DNA from 3 places in the Pseudolysinimonas sp. 10J20-29 genome. Region 1 is predicted to be linked to each of the others. Evidence: predicted binding sites of a transcription regulator. Region 1 holds the regulator's gene; each other region holds the start of a gene.
The links. The regulator HrcA, encoded in region 1, represses chaperone genes, less so after heat shock. The targets are predictions, from matches to a motif close to TTNGCACTCGNNNNNNNCGAGTGCNAA.
Positions count from the first base shown of each region.

Region 2: a site for HrcA is predicted at 6,819-6,845, ahead of groES (co-chaperone GroES). Genes of this name have one in related genera too.
Region 3: a site for HrcA is predicted at 3,669-3,695, ahead of AC0L6Y_RS10220 (Hsp20/alpha crystallin family protein). Genes of this name have one in related genera too.

Region 1 is NZ_CM147917.1:1,380,097-1,389,620, reverse strand. It holds gene AC0L6Y_RS06750 (NAD-dependent epimerase/dehydratase family protein) at 1-550, opposite strand, end outside; gene AC0L6Y_RS06745 (DUF1990 family protein) at 615-1,298, shown strand; gene hemW (radical SAM family heme chaperone HemW) at 1,295-2,524, shown strand; gene AC0L6Y_RS06735 (NAD-dependent succinate-semialdehyde dehydrogenase) at 2,535-3,962, shown strand; gene AC0L6Y_RS06730 (DUF4870 domain-containing protein) at 3,964-4,341, opposite strand; gene AC0L6Y_RS06725 (DUF4870 domain-containing protein) at 4,404-4,787, opposite strand; gene hrcA (heat-inducible transcriptional repressor HrcA) at 5,015-6,037, shown strand; partial or broken gene dnaJ (molecular chaperone DnaJ) at 6,066-7,161, shown strand; gene AC0L6Y_RS06710 (16S rRNA (uracil(1498)-N(3))-methyltransferase) at 7,167-7,907, shown strand; partial or broken gene AC0L6Y_RS06705 (histidine triad nucleotide-binding protein) at 7,931-8,286, shown strand; gene AC0L6Y_RS06700 (PhoH family protein) at 8,357-9,391, shown strand; gene ybeY (rRNA maturation RNase YbeY) at 9,388-9,524, shown strand, end outside.
Region 2 is NZ_CM147917.1:2,161,394-2,170,917, forward strand. It holds gene AC0L6Y_RS10410 (ABC transporter ATP-binding protein) at 1-552, shown strand, start outside; gene AC0L6Y_RS10415 (ABC transporter ATP-binding protein) at 561-1,304, shown strand; gene AC0L6Y_RS10420 (GIY-YIG nuclease family protein) at 1,843-2,130, opposite strand; gene AC0L6Y_RS10425 (ABC transporter substrate-binding protein) at 2,722-3,987, opposite strand; gene AC0L6Y_RS10430 (ABC transporter substrate-binding protein) at 4,139-5,395, opposite strand; gene rarD (EamA family transporter RarD) at 5,436-6,371, opposite strand; gene groES (co-chaperone GroES) at 6,451-6,747, opposite strand; gene AC0L6Y_RS10445 (THUMP-like domain-containing protein) at 6,877-8,052, shown strand; gene AC0L6Y_RS10450 (hypothetical protein) at 8,115-8,426, opposite strand; gene tsaD (tRNA (adenosine(37)-N6)-threonylcarbamoyltransferase complex transferase subunit TsaD) at 8,534-9,524, opposite strand, start outside.
Region 3 is NZ_CM147917.1:2,111,639-2,121,162, reverse strand. It holds gene AC0L6Y_RS10245 (ABC transporter ATP-binding protein) at 1-151, shown strand, start outside; gene AC0L6Y_RS10240 (MGMT family protein) at 148-462, opposite strand; gene AC0L6Y_RS10235 (GNAT family N-acetyltransferase) at 485-940, opposite strand; gene AC0L6Y_RS10230 (NADP-dependent isocitrate dehydrogenase) at 1,119-2,282, shown strand; gene AC0L6Y_RS10225 (SDR family oxidoreductase) at 2,444-3,088, shown strand; gene AC0L6Y_RS10220 (Hsp20/alpha crystallin family protein) at 3,186-3,611, opposite strand; gene AC0L6Y_RS10215 (heavy metal translocating P-type ATPase) at 3,799-5,712, shown strand; gene AC0L6Y_RS10210 (ferredoxin--NADP reductase) at 5,632-7,176, opposite strand; gene AC0L6Y_RS10205 (FAD:protein FMN transferase) at 7,173-7,943, opposite strand; gene AC0L6Y_RS10200 (hypothetical protein) at 8,042-8,452, opposite strand; gene nagA (N-acetylglucosamine-6-phosphate deacetylase) at 8,575-9,524, opposite strand, start outside.

The DNA.
Region 1 (9,524 bases):
AGTCGGGGAACTGCGCGTAGTCGTCTGGGGTCATCACGTTCGAGAAGCGCAGGCCGGTGATGCTGAGCTCCGCATCCCAGCGCACGAGCTTGCGGGCGAGCTCCTCCTCGAGGTGCTTCACGATCGCGTACGTCGACTCCGGGCGCGAGGGGTACTCCTCGTCGAGCGGGGCGTACGGCGGATCGATGTCGAAGGGGATGCCGAGCAGCGTCTCGCTCGAGGCCATCACGATGCGGCGGATCCCGGCGCGGATCGCGCCCTGCAGCACGTTGTAGGTCGCGGCCATGTTGTTGTGGAAGGTCGCCGAGTCGGGAGCGAGCCCGCTCGCGGGAATCGCGCCGAGGTGAACGACGGCATCGAATCCGGGTGCCCGGTCAACCCCGTGCAGGGCGTCCACGACCTGCCCGTAGTCGGTCAGATCGGTCTGCACGAATCCGGGGGAGCGCTGCCCCGTGCGATCGAAGTTGGTGACGTCGTGGCCCGCCGCGCGCAGCGAGGAGACGACCGTCGAGCCGAGTTTTCCGCTTCCGCCGGTGACTGCAATTCTCATGACGGCATCCTCGCAGGTGCACGCGCGAGGTGCTCGCACGCCGGGAATCGGCGACAATGGTCGGATGCCCGCATCGCACCCCGCCCCGAACTCGGAGACGCCGCTCTGGCTCGTCCCCGTCACGTACGGGGCTGTCGGCGGCACGCAGGCGGCCGATCTGATGCGCTACCCGCCGAAGGGCTATCGCCCGATCGAGCGTCGCGTTCGCCTCGGGCACGGCGCGGAGCGCTTCGAGCATGCCTGGATGCAGACGCTGACCTGGGGCATCCAGCGGCGCTCCGGATTCCGTGTCCGGGTGATCGACGCCCCGCCCGAGGTGACGGATGCGAGCTACACCCCGGTCAGCTTCGAGCCCGACGGCACGCCGATCGAGCCAGCGACCCTCGCCGCCGACGGCGAGCAGGTGTTCTCGCCGGAGGGCGAGCCGCTGCTGCGCTCGGGAGACACCGCGCTGCTGCGGCTCCTGCTCTGGCCCGTCAACGTGCCGTGCCGTGTGGTCTACGTCGTCGACGAGCCCGCGCGCAAGGGCTTCGCCTACGGCACCCTTCCCGGGCACCCCGCCCGCGGCGAGGAGGCGTTCATCGTGGAGCATCGCCCCGACGACTCGGTGTGGCTCACGATCCGCGCGTTCTCGCGGCCCTCGGGCTGGCTTTACTGGCTCGGCTACCCGATCTCGCGGCTCACCCAGGCGATCATCACGCGTCGCTACGAGCGCGCCCTCACCGGTCCGATCGCGGACGAGCGGTGAGCCCGTCCGCGCTGCCCCTCGGCGACCCCGCACCGACGGATGGGCGGCTGCCAGCTTCCGTCGCCGGCGGCGCCGCGGAGCGCGATTTCGGGGTCTATCTGCACGTGCCGTTCTGCCGCGTGCGCTGCGGCTACTGCGACTTCAACACCTATACGGCCGACGAGGTCCGCGGCGTCAAGCAGAGCGACTACGCAGGTCAGGCCCTCGACGAGATCGGGCTGGCGCGGCGCGTGCTCGACGAGGCGGCGGTCGGCGGCCGCCCGGCCTCGACCGTGTTCTTCGGCGGCGGCACGCCCACCCTGCTGCCCATCTCCGACCTGGCGCGCATGCTCGACGGCGTGCGGCAGGCGTGGGGCGTGACCGCCGACGCCGAGGTCACGACCGAGGCGAACCCCGACTCGGTCGACCGCGACGCGCTGTTCGAACTCGCGGACGCCGGGTTCACCCGCGTGTCGTTCGGCATGCAGTCCGCCGTGCCGCACGTGCTGGCCACGCTCGAGCGCACCCACGATCCCGCGCGCGTGCCGCTGGTCGTGCGGTGGGCGAAGGAGGCCGGGCTCGCCACCAGCCTCGACCTGATCTACGGCACGCCGGGGGAGTCGCTCGACGACTGGAGCGCGTCGCTCGACCTGGCGCTCGCCCAGGAGCCCGATCACCTCTCGGCCTACGCCCTCATCGTGGAGACCGGCACGAAGCTCGCGCGCCAGATCGCGCGCGGTGAGGTGGCTCAGCCCGACGACGAGCTGCACGCGGACATGTACGAGCTCGCCGAGGCGCGGCTGACGGCGGCGGGCTACGACTGGTACGAGCTCAGCAACTGGGCGCGCACGCCCGCCCAGCGCTCGCGGCACAACCTCGCCTACTGGACGGGTCAGGACTGGTGGGGAATCGGGCCCGGCGCGCACAGCCACGTCGGCGGCGTGCGCTGGTGGAACGTCAAGCACCCCGCGGGCTACGCGCAGCGTCTCGCCGCGGGGGATTCGCCGGCGGCCGGCCGCGAGGCCCTTGACGACGAGACGCGGCGGGTGGAGAGCGTGCTGCTGCAGAGCCGGCTCCGAAGCGGTCTTGCGACGGAGCTGCTCGACGCCGAGGGGCGCACGGCGGTCGCCGGGCTGATCGCCGACGGGCTCGTCGACGGGCGTGCGGCTCTCGCGGGACGACTGGTGCTGACCGTGCGCGGACGGCTCCTCGCGGATGCGGTCGTCCGACGCCTTCTGCCGGACTAGATTTCATCTCATGGAGTTCTTCACGGATCTGTTCATCGACGGCGAGTGGCGCGCGGGCGCCGAGGGAGAGCGGTTCGGGGTCACCGATCCGGCGACCGGGAACACGCTCGCCGAGTTCGCGGTGGCGACGATCGATGACTGCATCGACGCCGTCGATGCCGCCGAGCGCGCCTTCCCGGAGTGGGCCGCGACCGCCCCGCGCGTGCGCGCCGAGATCCTGCGTCGTGCCTTCGAGATCCTCACCGCCGAGAAGGAGACCCTCGCCGAGCTGATGGTGCTCGAGAACGGCAAGGCCTGGCCCGACGCGATGGCCGAGGCGGGCTACGCCACCGAGTTCTTCCGCTGGTTCAGCGAAGAGGCCGTGCGGGTGCGCGGCGACTTCCGCCTGGCGCCGGCCGGCGACAAGCACATCATCGTCGACCACCAGCCGATCGGGGTCTCGGTTCTCGTGACGCCGTGGAACTTCCCCGCGGCGATGGCGACGCGCAAGCTCGCCCCGGCGCTGGCGGCGGGCTGCACCGTCGTGCTGAAGCCCGCGAGCGAGACCCCGCTCACCTCCGCCTACGTCGTCGAGGTGCTGCGTCGCGCCGGGGTCCCGGCGGGAGTGGTGAACCTGGTCACGCCGCGGCCGACCGGCCCCGCGGTGAGCGCGATGCTGCACCACCCGGCCGTGCGGAAGCTCTCGTTCACCGGCTCGACCGAGGTCGGCCGCCAGCTGCTTCACGAGGCGGCGGACACCGTGCTCAGCACCAGCATGGAGCTCGGCGGCAACGCCCCGTTCCTCGTTCTCCCCGGCGCCGATCTCGACGCCGCGGTCGAGGGCGCCCTCATCGCCAAGATGCGCAACGGCGGCTCGGCGTGCACGAGCGCGAACCGCTTCTACGTGCACCGCTCGCTGCACGACGACTTCGCCCGCGCGATGAGCGAGAAGCTCGGCGCCTTCAAGGTCGGGTCGGGTCTCGATCGCGACAACCAGCTCGGCGCGCTCGTGTCGGTGGGGGAGCGCGACAAGGTCGCCGACCTCGTCGACACCGCGGTGGCCGAGGGCGCGCGCCTCGAGATCGGCGGTGAGAAGAGCGCGCAGGGCGCCTTCTACCCGCCCACCGTGCTCACCGGCGTCGAGCACGGCGCCACGATCAACGCGACCGAGATCTTCGGGCCCGTGACCGCGATCGTCGTCTTCGACGACGTCGACGACGCGATCCGCATGGCCAACGACACCATCTTCGGCCTCATCGCCTACGTCTACGGCGAGAAGGGCGAAGCGCTGCGCGTGGCGCGCCGGATCGACGCGGGCATGGTTGCGGTCAACCGACCCGTGATCAGCGACCCGGCGGCGCCGTTCGGCGGCATGAAGCAGTCCGGCCTCGGACGCGAGGGAGCGAGCGAGGGCATCCTCGAGTTCCTCGAGGAGAAGTACCTCGGCGTCGAGCTCTGACTCAGTTGATGAACGGGATGGCGAGCGGGTACTTGTAGCCCTCGCCCTTGTTCGCCGCGACGGCGGCGATGATCGCGAACACGATCGAGTACACCCAGACGGCCAAGTAGGTCACGAAGCCGATCAGCACGAACATCAGGATCCACGACGCGACGTAGCCGATCAGCACGGTCAGCTGGAAGTTGAGGGCGGTCGCGGAGTGCTGGCGCACGAGCGGGCCGCGGTCCTTGAGGACCAGGTAGCCGATGAGCGGCACGAGGAAGCCGAAGAAGATTCCGCCCACGTGGATGAGCGTCGCCCAGAGGCGCTCATCGGACGGGCTCAGCGGGGACGGCGCCGCGGCGTAGGGGTTGACGGGGGGCGGAGTCTGCTCGGTCATGGCGCCATTAAACCAGCAAGCCGAGCCCCGAAGGGCTCGGCTTGCGGTGGTGCGCGGTGCGCTTACTTGATGAAGCGGAAGGCGAACGGGTAGCGGTACGAGCCGCCGTTGTTGACCTTGATGCCGCCCATGACGCAGAAGATGACGGTGACCACGACGATGGCCAGCCAGATGAGGGTCTGCACGATGCCCCACAGGCCGAAGGTCACGGCGGTGAGGATCAGCCCGATGATGAAGTTCGCGACGTGCGCGATCGCGACCGTGATCTGGAAGTTCAGGGACTCCTTGGCCTCGACGTTCACCTTCGCTCCGCGGTCCTTGAGGATCAGCCAGATCAGGAGGGGCGCGAGGAAGGAGAGGATGCCGCCGAAGTGCGCCAGCGACGCCCAGAGCTTGTCGTCGGACTCCGAGAGAGGTGCCGCCGCTGCGGGTGCGGATTCAGTCATGGTCTTTGCATACCTTTCGAAGGTGTCTGGTCTCGATCCGACGTCTCGCGACGACGGACCCATCAACCCACCATGGCAAACGGCCATCGTGAGCACACGGCCACGGTATCGGTCGGTGCGGGCGCGTGCAACGGTTTAGCCACACCCGCTCGCGCTACAATTGGCAGTCAAGTTGCCGGAGTGCTAAAGGCGGGCGAGCGGGTCCGCGGTCGAGAGGCGGTGTCGTCATGGTTTCCGAGCGCGGTCTGGAAGTGCTTCGCGTCATCGTGCAGGACTACGTCGCCTCCCGTGAGCCCGTCGGCTCGAAGTCGATCGTCGACCGGCACTCCTTCGGGGTGTCCGCCGCCACGATTCGCAACGACATGGCGCTGCTCGAAGAAGAAGAGCTCATCACGGCGCCGCACACCTCCTCGGGTCGCGTGCCGACCGACAAGGGCTACCGCGTCTTCGTCGATCAGCTGAGCGACCTGCGGCCGCTGAGTGCGGCGCAGCGCACCGCGATCGAGACCTTCCTCGGCGAGGCGGTCGACTTCGACGACGTGCTGGCGCGCACCGTGCGGATGCTCTCCCAGCTCACCAACCAGGTGGCGCTGGCCCAGTACCCGAGCTTCGGCACGGCGCGGGTGCGCCACATCGAGTTCGTGGTGCTGGCCCCGTCGCGCCTGATGACGGTGCTGATCACCGACACCGGACGCGTCGACCAGCGGCTCGTCGAGACCGGCACGACACTGACCGACGATGCGGTGGCCGACCTGCGCGCGCGCTTCAACGGCGAGCTGGGCGGGCTGGCGCTCGCGGAGGCGGCGACCCGGCTCGCCGACATCGCGGGGGCCGTCGCGCCGGAGCACCGCGCGCTGGCCGAGAAGCTCGCCGAGAGCCTCGGCGAGCAGGTGGCGGCGAACCGCCAGGACCGCCTCGTGATGGCCGGCGCCGCGAACCTCGCGCGCACCGAGCGCGACTTCACCGGCAGCATCTCCTCGGTGTTCGACGCGATTGAGGAGCAGGTGACGCTGCTGCGGCTGTTCGGCGAGATGCAGTTGGAGCACGACGGAGTTCGCGTCAGCATCGGGCGTGAGAACGACACCTTCGGCCTCGGCGAGACGAGCGTGCTCGCCACCGGCTACACGGCGACGGGCGGAAGCACCGCCCATGTGGGGCTCCTCGGCCCCACCCGCATGGACTACTCGAGCAACATCGCGGCGGTGCGGGCGGTAGCCCGCTATCTGACGCGACTGCTCGGTGAAGACTGATCATTCGACACCCTAAGGATTACCTGGTTTGACTGACCACTATGAGGTCTTGGGCCTCGAGCGCACGGCGACGCCCGAGGAGATCAAGAAGGCGTACCGCCGGCTGGCGCGCGAACTCCACCCGGACGTGAACCCGAGCGCGGATGCGGCGGAGCGCTTCAAGCTCGTCACGCACGCCTACGACGTGCTGAGCGACCCGGACCAGCGCGAGCGCTACGACCTCGGCCCGCAGGCAGGGTTCGGCGGCGGGAACTTCGGCTTCGGCGACATCTTCGACTCGTTCTTCGGCGCGTCCCAGGCCCGCTCCGGCCCGCGCTCGCGCCGGGAGCGCGGACAGGATGCGCTGCTGCGGATCGAACGTCTCGCTCGACGAGGTGATCTTCGGCACCGCCCGCGAGATCGATGTCGACACCGCCATCCTGTGCGCGACGTGCGAGGGCTCGTGCTGCGCGCCGGGCACCTCGCCGATCACCTGCGACATCTGTCGCGGCACCGGCCAGATCCAGCGCACCATGCGCTCGCTGCTCGGCAACGTGATGACCTCGAGCCCGTGCGGCACCTGCCGCGGCTACGGCACGATCATCCCGAACCCGTGCCCGACCTGCGCCGGTCAGGGACGCGTGCGCGCCAAGCGCACCGTCACGATCGACGTGCCGGCCGGCGTCGACACCGGCATGCGCCTGCACCTGGCGGGGGAGGGCGAGGCCGGCCCCGCGAGCGGCCCGAACGGCGACCTGTATCTGGAGGTCAAGGTCAAGCACGATGACACCTTCAGTCGCAACGGCGACGACCTGCTCGCCACGCTCGAGGTGCAGATGACGGATGCCGTGCTCGGCACGACCGTGACCCTCGCCGCGCTCGACGGCGACGTCGAGATCGAGGTGAAGCCCGGCACGCAGAGCGCCGACGTCATCACGGTGAAGGAGCGCGGAGTGACGCGGCTGCGCGGCGGCGGCCGCGGAGATCTGAAGGTCGGCATCCAGGTGGTGACGCCGGTGCGCCTGAACAGCAAGGAGCAGCAGCTCATGAAGCAGTTCGCGCAGAGCCGACGCCCCGTGCCGCCCGAGTTCTCAACCTTCCAGCAGGGCATCTTCGCCAAGCTGCGCGATCGCTTCCTGGGCTGAGCGTCATGGCGTCGCTGTACCTCACGACTCCGGCCGAGCTCGCCGAGGGCGTCGCCGCGGGGCGGGTCCGGCTGACAGGGGACGAGGCGCGGCACGCGGCCCAGGTCTCCCGGGTGCGTGTGGGCGAGCACATCTCGGTCGGCGACGGCGCGGGCACGATCGCCAGCGGTGAGGTCGAGCAGGTGGCTCCCGGCGAGGTGCTCGTGCGGGTCGAGGTCGTGCGCACCGACGACGCGCCGCGTCCCGCGCTCTGGCTCGCCCAGGCGCTCGCGAAGGGCGATCGCGACGAGCTCGCCATCCAGGCCGCGACCGAGCTCGGCGTCTCCGGGGTGATCCCGTGGGCGGCCGAGCGCTCCGTGTCGCGCTGGTCGGGCCCGAAGGTCGAGAAGGGGCGCGCGCGCTGGGAGACGATCGTGCGCGAGGCGAGCAAGCAGGCGATCCGGGCGCGGGTGCCCGAGGTCGCCCCGCTCGCCGCGACGCGCGACCTGACGGCGCACTCCTCCGAGCACGAGATCGCTCTGGTGCTGGATCCGACCGCCGAGATCGGCATCGGCGAGGTGGAGGTGGCGCACCTCGACCGGATCACGCTGGTGGTGGGACCCGAGGGCGGCATCTCGCCCGCGGAACTGGCCAGCCTGGAGGCGGCCGGCGCGCGGCGGGTGCGGCTCGGCGCCGAGATCCTGCGCACCTCGACGGCGGGGCCCGCGGCGCTGGCGGTGCTGAATGCACGGCTCGGGCGCTGGTAGCGCGAGCCGCTTAAGATGGGAACATGAGCACCGCCGAGCCGACGATCTTCGAGCGCATCGTCGCGCGTGAGATTCCCGCTGACATCGTCTTCGAGAACGAGCGCGTCATCGCGTTCCGCGACATCGCGCCGAAGGCTCCCGTGCATCTGCTGGTGGTGCCGAAGACCGCCGAGTTCGCGAACGTCGTGGAGCTCGCGGCCGGCAGCCCGAGCTGCTCGCCGAGATCGTCGCGGTCGCGGGGCAGCTCGCGGCCGAGCACTGCGGCGGCGAGTTCCGGTTGATCTTCAACACCGGCGCCGCCGCCGGTCAGACCGTATTCCACGTGCACGCCCACGTCCTGGGCGGCACCCTCCCGGAAGGCAGCCTTGGCGCCGAATGACCCGACCCCGCCCGATGCGCCCCTCGAGAGCGCGCTCGGGCATGCCGAACTCGAGGTCGACGGTCTCGCGATGGTCCGGCTGCTCGGCCCGCAGGATCGGCTGCTGACCCGTCTCGAGCACGAGTTCCCCGGCGTCGAGGTGCATGTGCGCGGCAACCGGGTCGCCCTCGACGGCGAGCCGAGCCAGGTCGCGGCTGCCGAGCGTCTCGTGCGCGAGCTCGTCACGATGGTGCGCGACGGCGTGGATCTCGGCCCGAGCGATGTCTCGACCTCGGCCCGCATCCTGGAGCGCGGCGAGACGACGCCCGCCGAGGTGCTGAGCCAGGCGATCATCTCGGCGCGGGGCAAGAGCATCCGCCCGAAGACGCTCGGGCAGAAGGCGTACGTCGACGCGATGGATCACCACACGGTGACCTTCGGGATCGGCCCCGCCGGAACGGGCAAGACCTACCTCGCGATGGCGAAGGCCGTCCAGGCGCTGCAGCGCAAGGAGGTCGACCGCATCATCCTGAGCCGGCCCGCGATCGAGGCGGGCGAGCGGCTGGGGTTCCTGCCGGGCACCCTGACCGACAAGATCGACCCGTACCTGCGGCCGCTGTACGACGCGCTCAACGAGATGATGGATCCGGAGATCGTTCCCAAGCTCCTGGCGACCGGAACCGTCGAGGTCGCGCCGCTGGCGTACATGCGCGGGCGGACGCTCAACAACTCCTTCGTCGTGCTCGACGAGGCGCAGAACACCACGCCCGAGCAGATGAAGATGTTCCTCACGCGTCTCGGTTTCGGCACCCGGATGGTCGTCACCGGCGACATCACCCAGGTGGATCTGCCGCTCGGCGCGAGCGGCCTCCAGCTGGTGTCCCACATCCTCGACGGCGTCGACGACATCTACTTCGCCCGGCTGACCAGCGACGATGTCGTGCGCCACTCGCTCGTGGGACGCATCGTCGACGCCTACACGCGCTACGACGCTGAGCAGCAGGCGCGCCAGCACGCGCGCGAGCTCGGCGGCGACCCGGACGGCGTCAACCGCGCCGCACGCCGCGGCCGCGCCGCCGATTCCACCGCCCGCGGGCATGAGCACAAAGGACGTCGACGCTCGTGAGCATCGAGATCAACAACGAGTCGGGCATCGAGGTCGACGAGGCCGCGATCCAGCGTCTGGCGAGCTTCGCGCTCGATCACGTGCGCGTGCACGCCGATGCCGAGCTGGCGATCCTCTTCGTCGACGAGGCCGC
Region 2 (9,524 bases), 780 kb from region 1:
CTGTTCCCGTTCCTGTGGCGCGGACAGGACGAGCAGATCGAGAAGAAGGCGGAGGTGCTGCTCAAGAAGTTCAAGCTCGACGCCAAGAGCGACGACTTCGCCGCGAGCCTCTCCGGTGGACAGCGCAAGCTGCTCGAGATGGCCCGTGCCCTGATGTCCGACCCGACGCTGGTCATGCTCGACGAGCCGATGGCCGGTGTGAACCCGGCGCTCACGCAGTCGCTGCTGGATCACATCCTCGACCTGAAGGAAGAGGGCATGACGGTGCTGTTCGTCGAGCACGACATGCACATGGTGCGTCACATCGCCGACTGGGTCGTCGTCATGGCCGAGGGCAAGGTCGTCGCCGAGGGCCCGCCGGACGCGGTGATGAAGGATCCCGCCGTGATCGACGCCTACCTGGGCGCCCACCAGGACGTCGACCTGGGCATCGTCACCGGACGCATCCCCGACCCCGAGGGCGCAGGCAAGAAGGCCGCCGAGCAGATCGAGGCCGAGTATGAGGCCGAGCTCGACGCCGAAGCCCCCGCCTCCAAGCGCAAGAAGAAGTGAGCGAGACCATGGCCACTCCTGCATCCGCAACGAAGACCGCGGTCGTCGACGTCAAGGATCTCGTCGCCGGGTACCTTCCGGGCGTCAACATCCTGAACGGCACCAACCTGGTCGCCCACCAGGGCGAGCTGATCGGCATCATCGGCCCCAACGGCGCCGGCAAGTCGACGCTGCTGAAGGCGATCTTCGGCCAGGTGAAGATCCGCAGCGGCAGCATCTCGCTCGAGGGCGACGAGATCACCGGGTTGAAGGCGAACAAGCTGGTCGCCCGCGGCGTCGGCTTCGTCCCGCAGAACAACAACGTCTTCCCGACGCTGTCGATCGAAGAGAACCTGCAGATGGGGATCTACCAGCGGCCGAAGGCGTACAACGAGCGTCTCGAGTTCGTGACGAGCATCTTCGCGGAACTCGGGTCGCGGCTCAAGCAGCGCGCCGGCTCGCTCTCCGGCGGTGAGCGCCAGATGGTGGCGATGTCGCGTGCGCTGATGATGGACCCGAAGGTGCTGCTGCTCGACGAGCCCTCCGCGGGCCTGTCGCCGGTGCGCCAGGACGAGGCGTTCATCCGCGTCTCGGAGATCAACAAGGCCGGCGTGACGACCATCATGGTCGAGCAGAACGCCCGTCGCTGCCTGCAGATCTGCGACCGCGGATACGTGCTCGACCAGGGCCGGGATGCCTACACCGGCACCGGGCGCGAGCTGCTGAACGACCCCAAGGTCATCGGCCTCTACCTCGGCACCCTCGGCACCTGACCCTCTGCGGGCTGAGTAGCGCCGCGGGCGCGTATCGAAACCCCGCGCCCCTGCGGGTTGAGTAGGCGCCATTGGCGCCGTATCGAAACCGCAAGGCGCTGCGGGTTGAGTAGCGCCCTACGGGCGCGTATCGAAACCCCTACACGCCCCACAGGTCTCGATACGTCGCTCCGCGCCTACTCGACCGCCAAGCTCGAGCGCGTTGAGTAGCGCCCCGCGGGCGCGTATCGAAACCGCAAGGCCCTGCGGGTTGAGTAGCGCCCCGCGGGCGCGTATCGAAACCCCACCCGTCTGCGGGTTGAGTAGCGCCCCGCGGGCGCGTGTCGAAACCCCAACCCCCTGCGGGTTGAGTAGCGCCCTGCGGGCGCGTATCGAAACCCAGACCGCCCCACAGGTCTCGATACGCCGCTCCGCGCCTACTCGACCGCCAAGCTCGAGCGGGTCGAGTAGCACCCTCCGGGCGCGTATCGAAACCGCAAGGCGCTGCGGGTTGAGTAGCGCCCCGCGGGCGCGTATCGAAACCCCAGCTCCCCACCCCCTACCCCCGCCCGAACACCTTCCGACTGAACCCCGGAAGATCGTCCCAGCGCGACTCGATCAGCGCCTCCCGCTTGCGTCGAGACCAGCCCTGGAGCTGCTTCTCCCGCGCGTACGCCTCGTCGATTCGGTCGAACTCCTGGACGAACACCAGCTCGACCGGCTGGCGTTTGGCGGTGTAGTCGCCCCCAGCGCCCGTCGAGTGCTGCCAGAGCCGGTGCTCGATGTTGCGCGAGCTGCCGACGTAGTAGCTGCCGTCGCCGCACCGAAGCATGTAGACGCCCATCATGAGTCGATGGTGCGGGTGGGCTGGCCGTCGGAGGCGCGGGGTGTCGCGGGGTGTGGGGAAGTCGGGTTTCGATACGTCGCTGAGCGACTACTCAACCCGCTGAGCCTTGCGGTTTCGACACGTCGCGGAGCGACTAGTCAACCCGCAGAGCCTTGCGGTTTCGACACGGCGCTGAGCGACTACTCAACCCGCAGACGGGTGGGGTTTCGATACGCGCCCAGAGGGCGCTACTCAACCCGCTGAGCCTTGCGGTTTCGATACGCGCCCAGAGGGCGCTACTCAACGCGCTGAGCCTTGCGGTTTCGATACGCGCCCTGAGGGCGCTACTCAACCCGCTCGTTCCGCTCGAGCTTGGCGGTCGAGTAGGCGCGCAGCGGCGTATCGAGACCTGTTGGGCGGTCTGGGTTTCGATACGGCGCCGGAGGCGCCTACTCAACCCGCCGGGCCTTGCGGTTTCGATACGGCGCCGGAGGCGCCTACTCAACCCGCAGGGCCTTGCGGTTTCGATACGCGCCCGGAGGGCGCTACTCAACCCGCTCGGGGGGACGGGAAAGGGCCCCGGTCCGAAGACCGGGGCCCCTCCGTTACCGCTTAGTACGCGGTGTAGGTGTTGTCGTCACCGTAGATGTAGATGCCGATCGACGCCTCGGTCGGGTCGCCGACCTCGTCGAAGGTGATCGGACCGGAGATGCCGTCGTAGTCGGCAACTCCGCCATCGAGGATGATGTCGGCGCACGCCGCGAAGGTCGTGCACTTCTCACCGTCACCCGAGCCACCGGAGACTTCCTGCAGCTTCGCCGCGATGTCGGCACCCTCGGTCGAGCCGGCCGCGAGAGCGGCGAGCGAGAGGAGGATGACGGCGTCGTACGACTCAGCCGCGTAGCTGTACTCGTCGAGCGCAGCCGAGCCCTCGGCCTCGAGGTAGGCGTCGAGTGCCGAGGTGAAGTCACCCAGGGTGTCGACGCTGAGGCCGGGCAGGGTGCCCTTGGCGCCCGCGAGGGTGCCCGCGGCGAACTCGTCACCGAAGTTGGCGAGGTTGCCGTCAACGAAGTAGAGCTTCTCCGCGGGGAAGTCGCTCACGATGTTCGGGATGATCGTGGAGACCTCGGCGAACGTGATCAGGGCGATCGCGTCGGGGTCCGCCGCGAGCACCTCCGAGATCTGCGCGTCGAAGGTCGTGTCACCCGTGTTGTAGGTCGGAGCCGCGACGACGGTACCGCCGGCGGCCTCGAAGGCCTCCGTCACGTACTTCGCGAGTCCGGTGCCGTACGAGTCGTTCAGCACGATCATGCCGAGCGTCTGGTTGCCGTCCTCGGCGATGAGGTTTCCGAGAACCTCACCCTGGAGAACGTCCGACGGAGCCGTACGGAAGTACAGGCCGTTGTCGTCGTAGGTCGAGAACGCGTCCGACGTGTTGGCCGGCGAGAACTGGATGACTCCGGCGCCCGTGACCTGGTCGATGAACTGGAGCGAGACGCCCGAGGACGCCGCACCGAGGATCGCCGAGACGTCCTCGCCGAGGAGACGCGGGATCTCGGTCTCGTAGGCCTTGTTGTCGGTGTCGCCCGAGTCGCCGTAGACGATCTCGAGGCTGAGTCCGGTGGTCTCGGCGTAGGCCTCGACCTCGGAAGCCGCGTAGGCGACGCCGGCCTCTTCGGGCGGGCCGAGGAACGCGAGGTTGCCGGTCTGCGGAAGCGCAGTACCGATCTTGAGCGTCAGGTCGCCTGCGGGGGTGGTTCCCTCGTCGGTCGTGGCGCAGCCGCTGAGCACGAGAGCGGTCGTCGCCAGAATCGCGACACCGCCGATCGACGCCTTCAGCGACCGGGAACGAATGGCGTGAGCCTTCGTGCTGGTCATGTTGCTCCTCATCGTGTACAGGACAGGGCGGTGCCGCAGGAGCAGCACTGCTGGGTTTCACGCTACGGGTCGGAGCAACAACGAACAATTCATCACTGTTACAAGCGTGTAACGCGGTCCGAATCGTTATATTCGACGATTTCCGTCGCGATCAGCCGATCTCGGTGCTCTTTCGCGTGACCGTGTTCTTCGATCCGTACTCGTAGATGCCGTACGAGCCGCGCGTCGGGTCGCCGTTCTCGTCGAGGTTGAGCACCCCGCTGAGGCCGTCGTAGTCGGCGTCCGGCTCGGTGCGAAGCACGGAGGCGCACTCCCCGAAGCTCGTGCACTTGATTCCGCCGACGCTCGCATCGATGAGCGCCCCGCGCACGGCGAGGGAGTCGTCGCTGCCCGCGGTGAGGGCGGCGAGCGCCGCGAGCACCGTGGCGTCGAACGCTTCAACCGAGTAGCGGTACTCGCTCACCTTGGGGTCTTCGCGCTTGATGAGCGCGCTGAACGCCTTGTCGCCGGGCGCGCCCTCGAGGATCGCGTTGGCGCCCTTCAGCACCCCGGAGTCGAGCGACTGCGAGTAGTCGGCCATGTTGAGGCTGGTCAGCCAGAGCTTCGAGCCGCCGAGCTTCGCCTTGGTGAGCGCCGTGATGTAGCTGCGGGTGACCTTCCCGTTGTCGGTCGTCGCCAGCACGACGGCATCCGGCTCGGCCTCCGCGACGGCTTCGACGACGTCGGCGACCTTCGAGTCGCTCGTGATGCGGATGCTGGCGACCAGTTCGCCGCCCGACTCCTCCAGCGAGGCGCCCAGCGGCGACACCAACGACTGCCCGTAGGGGCCGTTGACGTAGATGAGGGCGACCCGCTCCTGCTCGCGCTCCGGGAGCACGCGGCCGAGCACGACGCCCTGGTGGTCGTAGCTCGCGATGGTGCGGAACACCCAGTTGGCCGTGTCGTATGTCGTCAGCTGGGGCGAGGTCGCAGCGGGGGTGATGATCGGGATCCCCGCCTCCTCGGCGAGTTCGAGCAGGCGCAGCGTCAGCACGGAGGTCGACGGGCCGATGATGACATCGACATCCTTGTCGACGAGTTCGGCGAAGCTCTTCTCGAGCTTCTTCTCGCCGGCGTCGGAGGAGTCGCGGTGGATGACCTCCACCTTGGCCCCGAGCACGCCGCCCTCGTCGTTGATCTGGCGCACGGCGGCGTTGACGCCGGCGACCTGACCGTCGCCGAGGTATTCGAGGTCGCCGGAGGTCGGGAAGAGCGTGCCGATCCGCAGCACGCCGTCGCCCGACGCCGTGGCGCTCGGGGTCGGGGTGGGCGTCGGCATGGCGACGGGCTCCTCGGCGCAGGCGGAGAGCAGGCTGCCAGCGAGGACGAGCGCCGTCACGGCACCGAGTCGGGCGAGACCGCGCGGCATCCAGGCTCCTTTCGGCGATTGAAGCGACTGTACCGCGGGCTCAGAGCGGCGGCGCGGAGGCGCGGCGGCTCGCGCGCCCTGCGCGCACCATGTCGACCGAGAGGATCAGCAGCGCCACCCAGACGAGCGCGAACCCGATCCAGCGCTCCAGCGGCATCGGCTCGCCGAGGATCGCCACGCCGATCACGAACTGCAGGACGGGCGTCAGATACTGCGCCAGCCCGACCGCGACGAGCGGGAGCCGCCTTGTTCCGGCGGCGAACATGAGCAGCGGCACCGCGGTCACGATGCCCGCCGAGAGCATGGCGAGCGCCTGCCCGACGCCGTGCTGTCCGAAGGCGAGCCCGGCCGTCGAGCCGAGCACGATCAGCTGCGCGACGGCGAAGGGGGCGAGTGCGGTGGTCTCGATCGTGAGTCCGCTGAGCGCATTGACCTGCGCGCCGACGCGGCTCTTCACGTACCCGTACATGCCGAAGGAGGCGGCGAGCACGAGGGAGATCACCGGGAAGGTCCCGTAGCCGATGGCGATCACGAGCACCGCGATCGCCGACACCCCGACGGCCACCCACTGCGCGGGGCGCAGCGACTCGCGCAGCACGAACACACCCAGCAGCACCGTGACGAGCGGGTTGATGAAGTAGCCGAGGGATGCCTCGACCACCTGGTCGTTCAGCACGGCGAAGACGTAGACGAGCCAGTTGACGTAGATGAAGACCCCGGCGAGCGCCATGGCGCCGACCACACGCGGCTGCCGGACGAGTCCGAGGATGGCGCGCCAGCGCCGGAAGACGGTGATCAGCAGCAGGCAGAAGACGAACGACAGCACGATCCGGAAGCCGACGACTTCGAGCGCGCTCGCGGGAGCGAACAGCAGGAAGTACAGCGGGAAGGTGCCCCACAGCGCGTACGCGGAGATGACGTAGGCGAGCCCTGTCCCCCGGCGCCGCGCGTTCTCGGGGGCGAGGGAGGGGGGCACGAGTACCAGCGTAGGTGTCCCGGAAACGCGAAAGGCCCCGATGGCAGAGCCACGGGGCCTTTCGGCGGAAATTCGTCGCTTAGGAGACGACGACCGCGAGCACGTCGCGAGCCGACAGCACGAGGTAGTCCTCGCCGCCGTACTTCACCTCGGTGCCACCGTACTTCGAGTAGATGACCTTGTCGCCGACGGCGACGTCGAGCGGAACGCGGTTGCCGTTGTCGTCGATGCGACCCGGTCCGACTGCCACGACCTCGCCCTCCTGGGGCTTCTCCTTCGCGGTGTCGGGGATGACGAGACCCGACGCGGTGACCTGCTCGGCTTCGACCTGCTTGATGACGATGCGATCCTCGAGCGGCTTGATGGAGACCGACACGTGTGACCTCTTTCTGAAACTCATGGTTGGCACACTCCCACTGAGAGTGCCAGACCCACTATAGGGCCTGATTAGCAGTCGATCAACGCGAGTGCCAGCGGCGGGACCGTGCCCGGTAGCGTGGGACGCATGGATGCGGCCGAACTGCGCGAGGTGCTCACCCCCGAGGGGCTGCGCCTGCTGGACGAGGTCGGCCCGATCGACTCGCGGACCGACATCGTGAGCACCGTCGCTCGACTGCGCAAGGCGGGCCACCCGCCCGGCCGGGTCGCCGCCGTGCTCAGCCAGGCCAGGCTGCGCGCCAAGGCGCGCGCCAAGTTCGGCGATTTCGCAAGCCGGATGCTGTTCACCCCGGAGGGCCTCGAGCAGGCGACACGGCTGCGGGTCGCCTCGGTTCACGCGGGCCGTTTCGCGGGGGCCGGAATCGATGTCGTCGCCGACCTCGGCTGCGGCATCGGCGCCGACAGTCTCGCCCTGGCGGCCCTCGATCTGGGCGTCGTCGCGGTCGAGCGCGACGAGGTGGCCGCCGCCCTCGCCGCCTACAACCTGGCCCCGTTCGGCTCCGCGCGCGTGGAGCACGCAGACGCCACCGAGGCCGACCTTGCCGGCGTCGGCGGGCTCTGGATCGATCCGGCGCGGCGCTCCGGCAGCATCCGCCACAGCGACCCGGACGACTGGTCGCCCTCGCTCGACTGGGCGTTCGCGCGAGCCCGGGAGCTGCCGACCGGGATCAAACTCGCCCCGGGCCTGGACCGCGATCTGATTCCGGAGGAGGTCGAGGCGCAGTGGATCTCGGCCGACCACGAGGTCGTCGAGCTGGTGCTGTGGTCGGGTTCGCTCGCGCGCGCGGGCGTCCGACGCGCCGCCCTCGTGCTCGGTGCGCACGGCGCGGCCGAGCTGGTCGCGGCCGCCGACAGCGCCGACGCCGAGGTGCGGGCGCTCGGCGAGTTCCTCGTCGAACCGGACGGCGCGGTGATCCGGGCGCGGCTGATCGGCGATCTGGCCCGCGCGATCGACGGCGGCATGATCGACGAGACGATCGCCTGGATCACCACCGACACCGCGCTCGAGACGCCGTTCGGTCAGGTGTTCCGGGTGCGCGAGCGCTTCCCGCTCGACGTGAAGACGCTCAAGCGCGAGCTCGCGGCGCGCGGGATCGGCACGCTCGAGATCAAGAAGCGCGGCGTCGACATCGACCCCGCCGCGTTCCGGGTGAAGCTCGCGCTCAAGGGTGCCGAGAGCGCGACGCTGATCATCACCCGCGTCGCGGGTGAGCGCGTCGCGATCCTCGCCGACCGGGTCTGAGCCGGCGCCCGAACACGACAACGGCGGGGGCGACTGCCGCCTCCCCCGCCGTCGAGTGGTGCTTAGTAGCCGTAGGTCGCCACGAAGATGAGCGGCAGGATGATCGACACGATGACGAAGATGATGTTGATCGCAATCGCCACGAAACCGGCGATGATGCCGACGAGCCACATCCACTTCGGAGCGGCGAGCTCCTTCTTCTTGCCCATGAATCCGAGGATCACCGCGGCGAGACCGCCGAGGAACCCGAGGACGGGAACGAGCGCGAAGAGGAAGCTCGCGAGGCCGACGATGAACGAGATCAGGCTCAGAGTCTGAACCGGTCCGGGCGCCGGCGCGGGAGCGGCTGCCGGGGGCGGGGTGCTGTCAGTCATGGAGGTCTCCTTAGTTAGGCACTGGTGTCCCAGCAGGGCAATGCTTCCAGCGCTCTCAGGGGCTGTCAACGGATAAGACGGCGCGCCGCCCACCCGCTGAGCGAAGGTCAGGACTGGATCGTCGTGACGGGAAGCGTCGAATCGGCCCCGATCTCCAGGCTCGAGGGGGCGTGCCCGGCGGCGATCAGCTGCGCTCCGAGCGCCGCGATCATCGCACCGTTGTCGGTGCACAGCGACAGCGGCGGGATGCGCAGTGCGACCCCCGCCTCCGCGCAGCGCGCGGTCGCGACGTCGCGCAGGCGGGCGTTGGCCACGACGCCGCCGCCAAGCAGCAGGCGCGGGATGCCGTGCTCGGCGCACGCGTCCAGCGCCTTGCTGATCAGCACGTCGACGACCGCTTCGCGGAAGCTCGCTGCGACGTCGGCGATCGCGGGTTCTTCGCCGCGGTCGCGTGCCGCCTCGACGTGCCGCGCGACCGAGGTCTTGAGGCCCGAGAAGGAGAAGTCGTAGCGGTGCCGCGCCTGGTCCTTCGGCGCGGTGAGCCCTCGCGGGAAGCGGATTGCGGTCGGGTCGCCGCTCGCGGCGGCGCGATCGATCTGCGGCCCTCCCGGGTAGGGCAGCCCGAGCAGCCGCGCCACCTTGTCGAAGGCTTCGCCCGCCGCGTCGTTGATCGTCTCGCCGAGAAGCTCGACGTCGCTCACAAGGTCGCGCACGAGCAGCAGCGAGGTGTGACCGCCGGAGACGAGCAGAGCGATCGTCGGCAGCTCGAGGGGCTCGTCGCCGGTGCCGCCGAGCACGTCCGCGCCGACGTGGCCGACGAGGTGGTTGACCGCATAGAGCGGCCGGTCGAGGGCGATGGCGAGCGCCTTCGCGGCGCCGACGCCGACCATGAGCGCACCGGCGAGCCCCGGGCCGTTCGTGACGGCGACCGCGTCGAGGTCGGCAAGGCCGACGCCCGCCTCGGCGAGTGCCGCTCGAATGGTGGGCTCGAGCGCCTCGAGGTGGGCGCGGGCGGCGATCTCGGGCACCACCCCGCCGAAGCGCGCGTGCTCGTCCATCGACGAGGCGATTACGTTGGCCAGCAGCGTCTGGCCGCGC
Region 3 (9,524 bases), 730 kb from region 1:
CGCGCACCGGCTGTCGACGGTCGCGATCGCCGACCGGGTGCTGGTGATGGAGCACGGCCGCATCGTCGAGGATGGCGCCCCCGCCGACCTGATCGGCGGCAGCGGGCGCTTCGCGAAGCTGCACGCCGCCTGGCGCGACTCGCTGGTCTAGCGCGGCGCCCAGCGTGCGGACGGGGCGACGCGGTACGCGCTGCCGTCGGCCGCCCAGATGAGCGGCGTGCCCTCGGCGCGGAAGTGCTCGAGGGCGCGCTCCTCGTGCCCGGCCGCCGCATGACCGGAGGAGCGGATGACACGCCACCAGGGCACGTCGGCGCCCGAGCGGGCCAGGACGGTGCCGACCGTTCGGGCCCCGCGCGAGCCGAGCGCGGCGGCGATGTCGCCGTAGCTCATGACCTTCCCGGGCGGGATCTCGGCCACCAGGTCGAGCACGGCCGACGCGAAGTCGGGCTGCGGGTGGGTCACGCGGAGGCTCAGGAGGGCGCGGCTAGAGCTTGAGCGCGCCGAGCTTCTCGCCGTACGGGGTCTCGCCGATGATCTCGAAGCCGACCGCCTTGAAGAACTCCTCGGGGCCTTCGTCGCCGCTCGCCCAGACGACGGTCACGTGGTCGAAGCCGCGGCTGCGCGCCTCGTCGGCGAACGCCTTCACGGCGAACCGGCCGACGCCCTTTCCCTGCGCCTCGGCGGCGACGTGCACGCGCCACAGCGCGGCGCGCAGGTACTCCTCGCTCGCGTCGGCGTCGAAGGCGCCCATGATGTAGCCGACGACGTGGTCGTCCTCGTCGAGCACGACGCGGGGCCAGGAGCCGGAGGCGTCGAGCTTGTCCTCGGCGGCGGTGTAGGTCTCGGGTTCGATGAACGCCTCTTGACCGGGCTTGAGCGTGAGGCTGTTCGCCGCCGCAATGGTCTGGGCGGTCAGGTCATGCAGTCTCAGCTCTGCCATAACGACAGGGTAACGCCCCGCGACGATTCGCGGTGGAATCTCTCGATGTCGAGATAGTTCTGAGAGCGGGTAGTCTGTGATGGGCCGGTTCCGGTCCCCTGACAGTCTCCCGAAAGGACGCGGCGTGGTCGACAAGATCAAGGTCGAAGGCAAGGTCGTCGAACTCGACGGCGACGAGATGACGCGGATCATCTGGCAGTTCATCAAGGACCGCCTGATCCACCCCTACCTCGACATTGAGCTCGAATACTACGACCTCGGCATCGAGCACCGTGACGCCACCGACGACCAGGTCACGGTCGACGCGGCGCACGCGATCCAGAAGCACGGCGTCGGCGTCAAGTGCGCGACGATCACGCCCGACGAGGCGCGCGTCGAGGAGTTCGGCCTGAAGAAGATGTGGCGCAGCCCCAACGGCACGATCCGCAACATCCTCGGCGGCGTCATCTTCCGCGAGCCGATCATCATCTCGAACATCCCGCGACTGGTTCCCGGGTGGAACAAGCCGATCATCATCGGCCGCCACGCCTTCGGCGACCAGTACCGCGCCACCGACTTCGTGTTCAAGGGCAAGGGCAAGCTCACGGTCGAGTTCGCGCCCGAGGACGGCTCCGAGCCGATGAAGTTCGAGGTCTACGACGCGCCCGATGACGGCATCGCGCAGGTGCAGTACAACCAGGATGCGTCGATCCGCGACTTCGCGCGCGCCTCGCTGAACTACGGCCTGGCCCGCAAGTACCCGGTCTACCTCTCGACGAAGAACACGATCCTGAAGGCCTACGACGGCCGGTTCAAGGACATCTTCCAGGAGATCTACGACGCCGAGTTCAAGGACCAGTTCGAGGCCGCCGGCATCTCCTACGAGCACCGCCTCATCGACGACATGGTCGCCTCGGCCATGAAGTGGGAGGGCGGCTACGTCTGGGCCTGCAAGAACTACGACGGCGACGTGCAGTCCGACACCGTCGCGCAGGGCTTCGGCTCGCTCGGCCTGATGACGAGCGTGCTCACCACGCCCGACGGCGCGATCGTGGAGGCGGAGGCGGCGCACGGCACCGTCACGCGTCACTACCGCCAGCACCAGCAGGGCAAGCCCACCTCGACCAACCCGATCGCCTCGATCTTCGCGTGGACGCGGGGCCTCATGCACCGCGGCAAGCTCGACGGCAACCAGGCGCTGATCACCTTCGCCGAGACGCTCGAGAACGTCGTCATCACGACGGTCGAGAGCGGCAAGATGACGAAGGACCTGGCGCTGCTGGTCGGCCCCGAGCAGGAATGGCAGACCACCGAGGACTTCCTCGCGACGCTCGACGAGAACCTCAAGGCCCGCCTGGGCTAGTCGCCCCGCGACGGCTTCGTCGTCAGCGCCCGTGCCTCCGCGCGGGCGCTGACGCCGTTAACGACGCCGCGCCCCGGCGTGCCGCCGGGAACCCGAGTAGCGTCGAGGCATCCGCAGCGCGGACGTGCTGCGGAGACGACGACCGATTCGCGGAGGTTCTCATGGCACGCATCCTGGTGATCGGCGGTCACGGCAAGGTGGCGCTGCTGCTCGCGCCGATCCTGGCGGAGCGCGGCGACGCCGTCTCGGCGGTGATCCGCAACCCGGAGCACGCGGGCGAGGTGGAGGCGCGCGGAGCCACCCCGGTCGTCTGCGACATCGAGGCGGCGGATGTCGACGAACTGGCCGCGCTCGCGCAGGGACACGACGCGGTCGTCTGGTCGGCGGGCGCGGGCGGCGGCGATCCGGAGCGCACCTACGCCGTCGATCGGGATGCGGCGATCCGCATGATGGACGCTGCGCTCGCCGCGGGCGTCTCCCGATTCGTGATGGTTTCGTACTTCGGGGCCGGAGCCGATCATGGAGTGCCCGACGACAACCCCTTCTTCGCATACGCGGAGTCGAAGTCGACCGCCGACCAGTTCCTGCGGGCGAGCGCGCTGGACTGGACGATTCTGGCGCCCAGCAGCCTGACCCTCGACGAGCCGACCGGGGAGATTGACGCCGAGGCCGAGAGCGCCGGGTCGGTGAGCCGGGGCGATGTCGCCGCGGTGATCGCTCAGACCCTGGTCGAGCCGCGCACGATCCACCGCACGATCCGGTTCAACACGGGCCGCACCCCGATCGCCGAGGCGCTGCAGGCCTGATCTGCCGCGACCCGCACCGGCGCGAACGGAAACGGACCCGGATGCGGGGGGAGCATCCGGGTCCGCGTGAGGGGGCGGCCGCGGCCGCGACCTCGGCCTAGGCCTTGACCTCGGCCTTGCCCGAGTGCTTGGCCTGGATCTCGATCTTGCGCGGCTTGGCCTCCTCCGCCACCGGGATCAGCACGCTCAGCACGCCGTTCTCGTAGCTCGCCGAGATCTTGGCGGTGTCGATGCCCTGTCCCAGGTTCAGCTGGCGCAGGAAGCTGCCGGCCGGACGCTCGCGCGTGAGCCACTTGACGCCCTCCTGCGAGCGCGGGGTGCGCTCGGCGCGGATGGTCAGCAGTTGGCCATCGACGTCCATGTCGACGCTGCCCGGGTCGACGCCGGGAAGGTCGGCGGTGAGCACGTAGTGGTCGCCGTCGCGGTAGAGATCCATCGGCATGAGGCGGGGGCCCTGGCGGCTGTCGAGCAGTCGCTCGGTCGCGCGGTCCAGCTCACGGAAGGGGTCGAAGAGAAGTGTCATCGGGTCCTCCTGCAGATAACTGAAGAGTTGAGTCACCGTGACTCAACTGTTCATAAATTAGCACTCTCCGCCTGAGAGTGCCAGCCGAGTCGGCTTGGGATCTGCCGTGGACGCGGGCGGCGAAAACCCTGGTCAGGGGAGCCTGCGCTTACTGGCAGTCGGGGCCGGAGAGGCGTAGACAAGGAGCATGAGACGCGTCGTGGGCTTCTTCGTCCGGTACCCGCTGGTGGGCGTCACCCTGGCCGTGGGCGTCGTCGGACTCGTGCTGCTGGCGACACCGCTGAGCGCGGCGGTGCCGTGGCTCGTCGGCGGATTCGCGGCGCTCGTGGCGCTGCGCGAAGGCATCAGCATGGTGCGAAGCCTGCTGCGCCGCGAGTTCGGACTCGACCTGCTGGCGCTCATCGCGATCGTCAGCACGATCGCCGTGGGCGAGTACTGGGCCGCGTTGATCGTCGTGCTGATGCTCACCGGCGGCGAGGCGCTCGAGGACTTCGCCGCGGGACGCGCGAACCGGGAGCTCAAGGCGCTGCTCGACCGCAGCCCGCAGATCGCCCACCGGGTCGACGGCGACGCGCTTGTCGACGTCGCGGCCGACGACGTGCGGGTGGGGGACCGCATCCTCGTGCGCCCCTCCGAGGTGATCCCGGTCGACGGCGTGCTGATCAGCGCCTCGGGAACCTTCGACGAGTCGTCGATCACGGGGGAGAGCCTCCCCGTCGATCGGCAGCGCGGTGAGGCGGTGTCGAGCGGCGCCGTCAACGGCGCCGGCGTGGTCGAGATCGAGGCGACGACGCTCGCCGCCGACAGCCAGTACCAGCGCATCGTCGCGCTCGTGCGCGAGGCGACCGCCAGCACGGCGCCGCTCGTGCGACTGGCGGACCGCTACGCGGTGCCGTTCACGATCGTCTCGCTGGGCCTCGCCGCGCTCGGCTGGGCGATCTCCGGCGATCCGGTGCGCTTCGCCGAGGTGCTTGTCGTCGCGACCCCGTGCCCGCTGCTGATCGCGGCCCCGGTGGCGTTCATGGGCGGAATGGGCCGGGCGGCCAAGGAGGGCATCGTCATGAAGTCCGCCGGCTCGCTGGAGACCCTCGCCCGCGTGCGCACGGCCGTCTTCGACAAGACCGGCACGCTGACAAGCGGGATGCCCGAGCTGGTGCGCGTCGAGCTCGCCGGCGAGCTCTCCGAGCGGGAGCTCCTCGGGCTGGTCGGCGCCGCCGAGCGCGCCTCCAGTCACGTGCTGGCGCAGGCGCTCCGTGCGGCGATCGCGGCGCGCGGCATCGCCGAGCCGCCGGTCGGCGAGGCGGAGGAGGTCGCGACGACCGGGGTGCGGGCGATCGTCGGCGGCCGCACGGTCCTCGTTGGCAAGCCCGCCTTCGTGGCGGAGAGCGTCGTAGGCCTGGAGCGGGCGACCCTCGAGCCCGGCGAGGCGGCTGTCTACGTCGGCGTCGACGGCACGTTCGCGGGGGCCGTCATTCTGCGCGACCGGCCGCGACCCGAGGCGCGGGAGACGCTGGCCACGCTGGCGGCGCTCGGCATCCAACGCACCCTCGTCGTCACCGGCGATGTGAGCGACACCGCCGAGTCGATCGCCGCCGAGGTCGGCATCGGGGAGGTGCACGCGGAGTGCCGCCCCGAGGACAAGGTGCGGATCCTGCGGGAGCTTCCCGAGCGTCCCGTCATGATGACCGGCGACGGCGTCAACGATGCGCCGGTGCTCGCCGTCGCCGAGGTGGGCATCGCGCTGGGCGCGCGCGGCACGACCGTCGCGAGCGAGTCCGCCGACATCGTGCTGCTGCTCGACGACCTGCACGGCGTCGCGCGCGCCGTCGCGATCGGCCAGCGCACCGTGTCGATCGCGCTGCAGAGCATCTGGATCGGCATCGCGATCAGCATCGGGCTCATGCTGTTCGCGCTCACCGGCTCGCTGCCCGCGATCGTCGGGGCGGGGCTCCAGGAGGTCGTCGACCTCGTCGCCATCCTGGCGGCGCTGCGCGCCCTGCGACCCGGACAGCGCGAGAAGTCAGTAGCCCAGGAACACGTCCGTGCGGGGGTGTCGGACACCCGCGCGATGGAGGGTGCGGCGCAGGGCTCCCACGAGTGACGGCGGGCCCGACAGGTACGCGGTGCGCGCGGGGGCGTCGGGCACGGCGGCCAGAATCGCCTCGGCGCTCAGGCGATCCGGGCCGATCCAGCTCCACCCCGGCCGCAGCTCGGCGGGCTCGTCGGGGGAGGCGATGACGACGCGCGCGCCGCTGCGCTCCAGCTCGGGCAGGTAGGCGAGCTCCGCGCTGTCGGAGACCGCGTAGACCACGACGACGTCCGGCGCGACACCGCGCGCCCGACCGTCGGCCGCCAGCTGCTCCAGGTGTCCGATGAACGGCGTGATGCCGATCCCGCCCGCGACCAGCAGCAGGGGCGCGGCGGGGTCGCGGGGCAGCACGAAGTCGCCGCCGACCGAGGTCGCGCCGAGGCGCGCGCCCGGTTCGAGCGCGAGCAGGCGCTGCTTGAAGCTGGAGGCGGGCGGCGTCACGCGCACGCCGATCTTGAGCCGATCGTCCGCGGCGGAGGCGATGCTGAACATCCGTCGATCGCCGCGACCGTCGGCCCGCCGATGCGGCAGAGCGAGCTCGATGAACTGACCCGCCGTGAAGCGCACCGGCGCGAGCGGCCGCAGCTCGAACTCCCAGCTCGTCGGGGTCAGCTGGCGCTTGGACAGGAGCTCCAGGCGGATTCCGCGGCGCTGGCCGAGCAGGAACGAGACGGCGTTGCCGACGATCAGCGCGAACTCCGGCGTCGAGCTGATCGGGCCGAGCGTGAGCGCTCCGAGCTCGAGCGAGCCCGTCGAGAAGGGCACGCTCAGGATCACGGCGACCAGCGCGCCGATGACGACCTGCTGGCGCCGCCGCGGCGGCAGCGTGAGCGGCTCGCTCAGCATGAAGCCGACGAAGAAGATCAGGGGCGACGAGGCGAGCGCGAAGCCGAGCGCGGTGCCGAGGTCCGAGCCGGCGCTGAGGTACCGGGTCAGCAGGATCGCGGTGGCGACCGCCACGGCGACCGCGCCGAGGGGCAGATGGCGCGTCCGGAACAGGATGAGCGCCGCCGCAATCGCGACGAGCGGCAGCAGCGGCGGCGTGCCTACCCACCAGGTCGCCGTCGTGAGCCCGAACACGCCGGCGATGAAGACGCCCGTCGCGGCGGGGTTGAACAGGTGACGCCCGCGCACCGCCAGCAGGTACTTGCTGGACGCGGCGATCACCCCGGCGCCCGCGCTCGCCGCCAGGCTCCACGGGTCCAGGCTCGCCGGAAGGATGAAGAACACCAGCAGGGCCGTGATCGTCGACGAGTCGTAGTGCGGGCTCACGCGCGCGATGCGGGCGGCGGCGAGGTTGGCGGCGTGGGTGGCGACGAGCAGCACCGCGAGCGAGCCGAGCAGTTCGAGCGGCGTGAAGGCGAGCTCGCCGAACGCGGCGAGTCCGAGCGCCGCGATCACGAGCACGCTGAGGCTCGCGATCACCAGCCGGTAGGTCGTCAGGTGGCCGAGAAGTCGATCGAGGGGGGTGATCACAGGAAGAGCTCTCCGGGGAAGTCGGCGGAGACGTCGAAGCGTCCGTCGGCGAACAGTCTGACGTGTTCCACGCGGTGGCGCCGGAGGAAGTCCGGGTCGACGTCGAAGAACAGCGCGGTGGCGGCGCCGTCGGCGACGAGCGCCGAATCGGCGATCGCCCAGGTCGCCACGACGTGCGGGGTCGGCAGGCCCGTGATCGCGTCCAGCACGTGATGGTTCACGTCGGCCCAGCGCCGACGATTGGTGGCGCTGGCGCACAGCGCGCGGCGGCCGGGCTCCGCGACGCCGACCGCGCGCCGCGGATCGGCGGGGTGCTCGAGGGCGATCCGCAGCTCGAGGTCGCCGCGGCCGCGCAGGTCGCCGCTGGCGTCGATCAGGTACTCGGCGATGTCGGCGAGGTCCAGCAGCTCGGCCACCAGGTCGACGAGGTAGCCCTTGCCGGCGGCGCCGACATCCAGCAGCGCGCCCGCCGCGGTCTCCAGGTGCTCGCCGTCCCAGGCGAGGACGTCATCCCAGGCGGGCACGGCGGTCTCCGCTGCCAGGCGCAGCTCGGAGCTGGCGCCGTAGCCGAGCCGGTCGAGCTGCCGGGCCACGAGCGGCGACACCCGCCCCGCGGTGGCCTCGTACAGCTCGCGGTAGAGGCCGATCAGCGGCGGTGCGTCGGCGGGCAGCCGGTAGCGGCCGGCGGCGGTCGCGATCCGGTGCACGAGCGAGTCCATCCGGAACCGCGACCAGTCGCGATCGAACCGGTCGATGCGCGTCGACACCGCGGCGGCGAGCGTCTCCGGGAGCGGCGCGCGCGTGTCGATGCGCCACGCCGTGCCGATCGCCTCGAACCGCCAGGCGACGGGGAGCGGGTCGACGATCAGCTGTCGAGCGCTTCCGACTTGATGGCGTCCAGGGCCGTCATGAAGCCCTCGGTCGTGAGGGAGGCGCCGGCCACCCGCGAGACGGAGATCTCGTCGAGGGCGACGCCGACGACCTCGCTCGCGATGCCCGCGGCGAACTGCGATTGGAACTCCTCGGCCTGCGGGTCTGTCGCGTCGCCGGTCACGTTGACCGCGGTCACCACATCGTCCAACAGCGACACCGTGACGACGATCGACTCGGCGCCGCTGGGAGCCTGGTAGTCGCCGGTCGCCGTGTACTCGCCGTCGGCATAGCCGCCGGACCCGGTCGTCGTGGCCGCGTCGCTGGCGGTCGCGCATCCGCTGAGGGCGACGGTGATGCCGAGGCCGGCGACGCCGACGGATGCGAGACGGGGGTGGGAGGTCATCGGGGCTCCTGGGGTGGTCGGGGGCTCTGGTGTACGGGCACCAGCCTTTCAGTCCGGCGCCCCGGTTCGCTGTGCGGAGGCCGCGAGGCTGTTATGGGCTGCCGATGAATCCGGCGGCGAGGTCAGGCGGGGATGCGCTCCCCGCGCGCCCAGACCGCGTCGACATTCCAGTCCTCGTCCAGCACCACCAGATCGGCGGCGAATCCGGGGGCGAGGCGTCCCAGGGTGCCGTCCAGACCGAGCACGCGCGCGGGGGTCGAGGTAAGCGCGGCGACCGCATCGGCGGGAGGCACCTGCGCGGCGGTGATGGCGGTGCGCAGGGCGACATCGAGCGTCAGCGTCGAGCCGGCGAGCGTGTCGGTGCCGTTGAGGACGGCCCGGCCGTCCTTGACCACGACGTTGAGCGACCCGATCGAGTAGAACCCGTCGGCGCTGCCCGCGGCCGCCATCGCGTCGGTGACGAGCACGATCCGCTCGGGGGCGGCGCGGAAGGTCATCTCGAGCACCCCGGGGTGCACGTGGATGCCGTCGGCGACGAGTTCGATCGCCACGTTCGGGTCGTCGAAGGCGGCCACCAGAGGTCCGGGCTCGCGGTGGTGGATCCCGGGCATCGCGTTGAAGGCGTGCGTCAGCAGTCGCGCCCCGTGCGCGAACGACTGGCGCGCGGTCTCGTAGTCGACCTCGGTGTGGCCGATCGCGACCACGGTGCCGGCCGCGGTGAAGCGGTCGATCGACTCGAGGGCGCCGGGGAGCTCGGGCGCGATCGTGATCTGGCGCAGCGTCCCCTGGGCGGCGTTGATCAGCCGAGCGTCCACCTCGGGGTCCGGCGGGATGAGGAACTCCTGCGCGTGGGCGCCGCGGCGCCGCACCGCCAGGTACGGGCCCTCGAGGTGCGAGCCGAGGATGAGCGGATCCTGCGCCGCGAGCTCGGCGACCGTGCGCAGGCTGGTGGTCAGGGTGTCGAGCGGATTCGCAACGAGCGAGATCACGCTCCGCGTCGTGCCGTGGGCGCGATGCGTGGCGAGCGCGGTGCGAATCGACTTGGGCCCGTCGTCGAAGGCGTACCCGCCGC